One region of the Alcaligenes sp. GW821-FHT11D07 genome, then DNA from elsewhere that is predicted to be linked to it. Evidence: riboswitches for the same ligand, from Rfam matches in the RefSeq annotation. Region 1 holds a riboswitch; the other holds the start of a gene.
What was found. Region 1 has a riboswitch for glycine ahead of AC1RSM_RS07925 (amino acid permease). Riboswitches for the same ligand answer to the same signal wherever they lie in the genome.
Positions count from the first base shown of each region.

Region 2: it holds a riboswitch for glycine, as region 1 does, so the genes downstream of both, AC1RSM_RS06145 (D-amino acid dehydrogenase) here and AC1RSM_RS07925 (amino acid permease) in region 1, are expected to answer to the same signal.

Region 1 is NZ_JBXART010000001.1:1,708,531-1,712,053, reverse strand. It holds gene AC1RSM_RS07930 (TonB-dependent siderophore receptor) at 1-127, shown strand, start outside; gene AC1RSM_RS07925 (amino acid permease) at 363-1,769, opposite strand; glycine riboswitch at 2,150-2,239, opposite strand; gene AC1RSM_RS07920 (rhodanese-like domain-containing protein) at 2,410-3,354, shown strand; gene AC1RSM_RS07915 (DoxX family protein) at 3,409-3,523, opposite strand, start outside.
Region 2 is NZ_JBXART010000001.1:1,327,109-1,330,631, reverse strand. It holds partial or broken gene AC1RSM_RS06150 (ATP-dependent DNA helicase) at 1-106, shown strand, start outside; gene AC1RSM_RS06145 (D-amino acid dehydrogenase) at 51-1,412, opposite strand; glycine riboswitch at 1,461-1,539, opposite strand; glycine riboswitch at 1,544-1,631, opposite strand; gene AC1RSM_RS06140 (ABC transporter ATP-binding protein) at 1,723-2,793, opposite strand; gene AC1RSM_RS06135 (ABC transporter permease) at 2,790-3,523, opposite strand, start outside.

The sequences.
Region 1 (3,523 bases):
CCTGGGGGCGAACGTGAACAACGTATTCGACAAAAAATACATGGCTGGCTTGCGTGACTTTGGGCGTATTCAATATTCCTGGGGGACGCCAAGAAACTTCACCTTGAATATGCGTTATCAGTTTTAAACCAGCGGCAGATGCAGGCCCTGAACGCCTGATCTTCTGCTATCTAATGGGCATAAAAAAGCCACCCGTTTGGGTGGCTTTTTGCATCCGGGCTCCAGCCTCGTTCCAGGTTTGCTGCTCAAGAGCAGCGGATTGGAGTGTTGCCAGTGTGTGCCAGCCAAGTTGTGTAGAACAAGGCCAGACCCAGCTGCGGCGGCACGGCTCTTTGTAGGGCCGCGCCGAGTACATCAATTACTTAGCGTACGCTTTGCGCCGCCAGACCCAAGGCCAGGTCTTTCTTCATGCGCTTCTTGTAGAAAGGCAGGCAGATAAACAGTGCCAGGAACCAGAATGGCGTGGCAACCAGGCCAATCAAGGTTTCTTCTTCTTGGCTGAACAGATACAGCGCGAAGGCGAAGAAGGCCAAGGTGGCATAGCACATGGGAATGCCAAAAGGCATTTTGTAGGCGGATGCAGCGTGTGCCTCGGGGCGGACACGGCGGTATTTCAGGTAGGTGATGAGAATCACAGCCCACACAAAAATAAAGCAAATGCTGGCTACGGTAGTCACGATGGTGAACACCCGCATCACGTCGCCTTCGGCGTAAAGCAGGAACAGGCTGGACAGCAAAAGAGCGCATGAATAGATCAGGCCGTTGCGGGGGGTACCGTTACGCGACAGTTGGCTGAAGGCTTCAGGAGCCAGCTTGTTTTTGGACAGACCGTACAACATGCGGCCTGTCGAGAACATGCCGCTATTGGCGGAAGACAGCGCGGAGGTCAGCACCACAAAGTTGATGATGGCTGCTGCCGCACCCACACCGATTAGCAAGAACATATTCACAAACGGGCTCTTGTTGGGCGCAACAATATCCCAAGGGGTGACAGTCATGATGGCTGTCAGTGCCAGCACGTAAAACACAATCACGCGAACGGGAATCTTGTTGATGGCTTTGGGCAGGTTCTTGGCCGGATCAGCGGTTTCAGCAGACGCGGTACCGACCAGCTCAATCCCTACAAAGGCAAAGATGGCGATCTGGAACGCGGCAAAGAAACCGCCCAGACCATTGGGGAACATACCGCCGCGATCCCACAGATGGGTAATGCTGGCTTTCTCGCCGGTTGGGCCCACGAACCCCGTGAAGAGCAGATACGCGCCCACACCGATCAGAGCCACAATGGCGATGATTTTGACCAAAGCAAACCAGAACTCCAGCTCGCCAAACAGCTTGGCCGACAGCAGGTTGAACAGCAGCAAAAAGGCAATGCATGCCAGGCCCGGCAACCATAGCGGAATGTCCGGCCACCAAAATTGCGTGTAGCCGGTAATGGCCACGATGTCCGCAATACCAATCACCACCCAGCAAAACCAATAGCTCCAGCCCAAAAAGTAGCCCATGGTGGGGCCCAGAATGTCGGCCGAGAAGTCAACAAAAGACTTGTATTCCAAGTTATGCAGGAGCAACTCCCCCATTGCCCGCATAACAAAAAACAGAAAGAACCCAATGATCATGTACGTAAACAAGACCGAAGGTCCGGCCAGGCTGATGGTGCGGCCTGATCCCATAAATAGCCCTGTACCGATAGCGCCTCCAATGGCTATCAGTTGCAGGTGCCGGTTTTTCAACGAGCGCTGCAGTCCAGATGAATGTTGCTGAGACACACTGTTCTCCTAGGTTTTTTTTTCGTTCAAATGCGTAATTATGACTGTGCTGCGAGAAAACAAAGGGCACAACCCGTCCTTAAGAACGGTTTTTTTGATGCCGATCTATATAAAGTAGTAGCGCACAGCAGTCCTCCTGGTTTTGACGCAATAAACGTCAAAACAGCTCTGTGTGCGAATAGAAATGGGGTGGGTATAAAGGGTGCGCCAGGCTGCCGATTAAAGGCGCCTGACTATCAGGTCATAGACATGCTCCGGACGAAAGAGTGAACAGAGGTCATATGGCCTCTGTACCCCCTCTGTCCGTTTACCTGAGAGCTTATCCATCAGCAGGTGATGGTCCCCTTCGGTGGGCACTGCTGTGCCTCTCTCCAGATCGTCAAGGGTTCAAGATTCTTTTGCCTGAGAGATTCCGGGGTCGTTGCTCCGTCGGCGCTTCATCCAAGTGAAGACTCTCACCTGAACCGTTATTGACGCAGCTATTGTATAGACAGGCAAAAAGCGATGACTACTATCGTTAACCTGTACATCCTTGCCTATTTAAATGACCCAGAGCCGGCAGGGCGGCAAAATGAAAGCCTTGCTTAGCGGGCTTACAATAGCCGCTTCCAGGGCACTCTTTTTTCTGCTCCTTCTTATGATCGAAACCATTTTGAAATTGATTGAAGAGCACGGTCTGCTGATCGTGTTTTTCAATGTACTGATTGAGCAGGCCGGTGCGCCCATACCGGCCTATCCCGTGCTGGTCGTAACCGGCGCTTTGCATGAATCGGGCGGCTACAGTTTGTGGGGCTTACTGGGTGTGGCGGTTCTGGGGGCGATGATTGCGGACTATGGCTGGTATCTGGCCGGAAGGCGTTATGGCGGCAGGTTGCTGGCCTTGTTGTGCAAGATTTCCTTATCCCCTGACTCCTGTATCCGGCAGACCGAATCCATTTATATGCGGTGGGGTGCGCCGTCCCTGATGGTGGCTAAATTCATTCCCGGCTTCGCTTCAATTGCCAGTGTTTTGGCCGGTACGGTGGGCACTCGCAGACGCAGTTTTTTGCTCTACGACATTATCGGTGCCGCGATCTGGTCGGGCTCGGCAGTGTTTCTGGGCTCTTTGTTCAGCTCGGCGGTCGATGAGTTGTTAAGTGTGCTTGTTAGCCTGGGTGTGGCGGGCGGTTTACTGCTTGCACTAGGCCTGGCTTTGTTCGTTGCCAGAAAGTGGTGGCAGCGGCAGCGCTTTATCAAGTCTTTATGTATGGAGCGGGTCAGTGTGAAGGAGCTGCGTCAGATGATGGCATCGGACACGCCACCCGTGATTGTGGATGTGCGCCCACCCTTTGTTCAGGCGCAGGGACGCATTCCGGGGGCTATCGCCTTGTCCTTGGGAGAGGCGGTCCTGGGGGCGATTGCCGATGGTGAAATCATTGTGTATTGCGATTGCCCCAATGAGGTGTCTGCCGCCTTGGTATCCAAGCGCTTGCTGCAAAGTGGATATAGCCGGGTTCGCCCTTTAGAAGGTGGGCTGGAGGCCTGGCTGGCGGAGGGCTTTGAGGTGGAGCGTGATGCGCCGTCTTTGGCAGGCGGAGCCGTATAAAAAAGGGCAGACAGAATTTCTGCCTGCCCATCGCTAATTCTAGTGGATGTGGGTTTAACGACGTGCTTGCCGATGGGCGTGAGCCAATGCGGCAGCAACAGCCAAGCCCCCCATAACACTGATGTGATCTTGCACCAGGGCCTGTTCTAAAAATGCTTCCAAACCCTGC
Region 2 (3,523 bases), 380 kb from region 1:
GGAGCGGCGGGCCTATGACTATACCTACCTCTATCCGGCGCTACGCAAAATTACACAGGCCGCGGGTCGTGTGATTCGCGATGAACAGGATCAAGGCTTTGTGTATCTGCTGGACGAGCGCTATGGGCAGCGGCGGGTGCAGCAGTTGCTGCCGGACTGGTGGCAAATTGAGCAGGTGCAGACTGGCGTTCGTGCTGAGCAATCACCTCGGTGATGATTTCAGCAGTGGCGGCAGACAAGGTCCAGCCCAAGTGGCCGTGGCCGGTGTTGTAGTACACGCCAGGGCGGCTGCCAGCTTTTACGCGCGGCATCATGTCCGGCATCATGGGGCGCAAACCAGCCCATGGCACGACGCGGTCAGTGGCCGCATCGTGAAAGTTGCGACGGGTCCAATTGGTCAACGGGGCGATACGGTCGGCACGAATATCCTTGTTGCCACCGTTGTACTCCGCGGTACCGGCCACACGCAGGCGATCTTTGCCCAGACGGCTGGTCACGATCTTGGCCTCTTCGTCCAGCAGGCTGACCCAAGGGGCGGCTGCCTGGCTTTCGGGTGAATCCAGGTAGGCAGAGATCGAATAGCCTTTAACAGGGTAGATATTGATATAGTCGCCCAGCAGGTGAGCCAGATGGCGGCTGCCTACCCCGGCGCACACGACCAGCGCATCCACGGACAGGGTATGAGTATGAGCCTCTGCGCCTTCGCCGGTACGCAGCTGGATGCGATGCGGTGGGCCGCAATCAATCCCCAATACGTCCGTGTCTTGCAGAAATTTCACGCCTCGCTTGGCGCAAGCGGCTGCTAGACCACGGGTGTATTTATGTATGTCGCCCGTGGCGTCCGACGGGGTGAAAAAGCCACCGTAGTACGTGCCTTGCAGGGCAGGTTCGATCTGGTGGATTTCATCGTTGGTGACCGTGCGGCGCTCCAGACCACCCTTGTGCAGTAGCTGGCTGACTTTCTTGCCAGACTCAAAGCCACCTGCGGTGTGGTAGATGTGCAAAATGCCGCGCTGTTCCAGGTCAAAGTCGATGTTTTCGTCTTTGGCCCACTGATACAGGTTTTCGCGCGCCGTGATGGCCAGCTTCACCGTTTCAACAGTGTTGCGTTCGTAGCCGGAGATGGCGCCCACAAACTGGGCCATCCAGCTGTATTTGTGCCAGCTGGGTTTGGGATTGAACAGCAGTGGGGCGTCTTTGCGCATCATCCACTTCAAGCCCTTCAGAATCGTGCCACGGCTGTTCCAGACCTCGGCGTTGCAAGCGGAAAGCTGCCCACCATTGGCAAAGGAGGTTTCCATTGCGGGGTAACGCAAACGGTCGATAACGGTGACTTGGTAGCCTTTCAGGCTAAGGGCGTAGGCGGTGGTGATTCCGGAAATACCGGCACCAATGACGGCAATATGCGACATAACAGGCTCCTGACAGGTGAATTGCCACCCAATAGTGGCAATACCCCATCTGTCCTGTGACCTGAGAGTTTATCCAGCCTTTAATGGGCTGGGCTCCTTCGGTGGGCGCCGTGCGCCGCTCTCCAGAGTGTCGGGCTGGTACGATCCTTTTGCCTGAGAGATTCCGGGGTGGTTGCTCCGTCGGCGCCTGACTGAACAGGTCTCTTTCATACCGCCTGCAATGACGCGACTACATTAGCTGTGCTTACAAAAGTTTGCAATCAGGGTAAACCAAGAGCCGGGTCCAGCGGCTCTTGGTGGTAGAGCGGATCTACGATGGGTAAATCCACAATTTGGAGGCCGGAATCTGCAAGTGATGCAGGCCACCCGGTATAGGCTCCGGTCCGAAAGCACGCAAAGTGCCTGCGGAGGGATCACTCATGCGAAACACGTGCTCCCATTTGTCGCCCAGATACATGCTGGTAGACAGTTGCATAGGCAGAGTGTTGGGGCCGGGCTGGCTATTTAGTTGCACTTGCTCCACCCGGATCACCGCCGTTGCCTGTTGGCCGGGCGTCAAGGTTGCGCCCGCGTGGCCCCACAACTCCCAGCCGGGCCCGCTCAAGCGGGTTTGCTGATCGCGTTGCTCGCTGACCGTGCCTTGCAAGCGGTTGTTGGACCCCATGAACTCGGCGGTGTACAGGGATTTGGGCGAGCTGTAGACCTCTTGCGGGGTGCCTTCCTGTTCGATATTGCCGCCATTTAGCAGCAAGATGCGATCAGAAATGGCCATGGCCTCGGCCTGATCGTGGGTAACCATCAGGGCCGACAGGCCCATCTCCACAATCAGCTCGCGCAGAAATACACGAGCCTCTTCGCGCAGCTTGGCATCCAGATTGGACAGGGGCTCATCCAGCAAAATCACAGGCGGGTTGTAAACCAGGGCACGGGCAATAGCCACGCGCTGTTGCTGCCCACCGGACAACTGGCTGGGATAACGCTCCCCCAAGCCCTTCAAACCTAATTGATCCAAAATGGCGTCTACTTTTTGGCGGCTGTCTGCTTTGTTGACCTTACGCAGCGTCAAGGGGTAGGCGACGTTTTCCTGCACCGTCATGTGGGGCCACAGGGCATAGGACTGGAACACCAGACCCAGATTACGATCTTCGGCAGGCAGATCCAGACGCGCCTGGGAGTCGTACAGAACTTGGTCGTTGATGGCAATCCGTCCCTGGGAGGGTTGTTCCAAACCCGCCACGGCGCGCAGCAAGGTGGTCTTGCCACTGCCTGAAGCACCCAGCAGGGATACTACTTCACCTTTGTTCAGGCTCATGGACACCCCTTTAAGCACGGGGTTGCGATCATAGGCCAGATGGATATTGTCTACAGTCAGCTCGGTCATCGTAGTTTCACTCCGAAGCGCAATGCGATGGTCAGGCCAATGACCACTAGCACGATATTGATAAAGGACAGGGCGGCCACAATGTCGATAGCACCGGTGGCCCATAAAGAGACCAGCATGGAACCAATAGTTTCTGTTCCGGGCGTCAGCAAATAGACGCCCGTGGAGTATTCCCGTTCGAAGATCAGGAACATCAGCAACCACGATCCGATCAGGCCAAACTTCGCCAAAGGCAAGGTAATTTGGCGGGTCACTTGGCCGGGGCGAGCACCGGTGCTGCGTGCTGCTTCCTCCAGCTCCGGCCCCACTTGCAGCAGGGTGGAAGAAATCAGGCGTAAACCGTAGGCCATCCACACCACGCTATAAGCCAGCCAGACGCTGAAGATAGTGCTGCGCAGGGCGCGCAAGGGGCCGACGACGGCGCCACGCAACCATTCGGACATGGGCAGAACGGATAGCCAGCCGTTTTCCAGGGACTGGTCCAGCCACATGGGTACAAACAGGAACATCCATAAGAACGCCAAACCGGCCAGCAAACCGGGCACCGCGCGTGGTACCAGCACGCTGTAATCCAAAAAGCGTGTGATGCCGTCGGGCTTGCGGTGCATGGCCAATCCAATAAAGGTGTAGCAGGCCACGGCGACCGCTCCGCCGATCACACCAATGGCGATCGAGTTCATGATGGCGCGCAAAAGATTGGCTTGCCCGAACACTTGCCTGAATGCGTCCA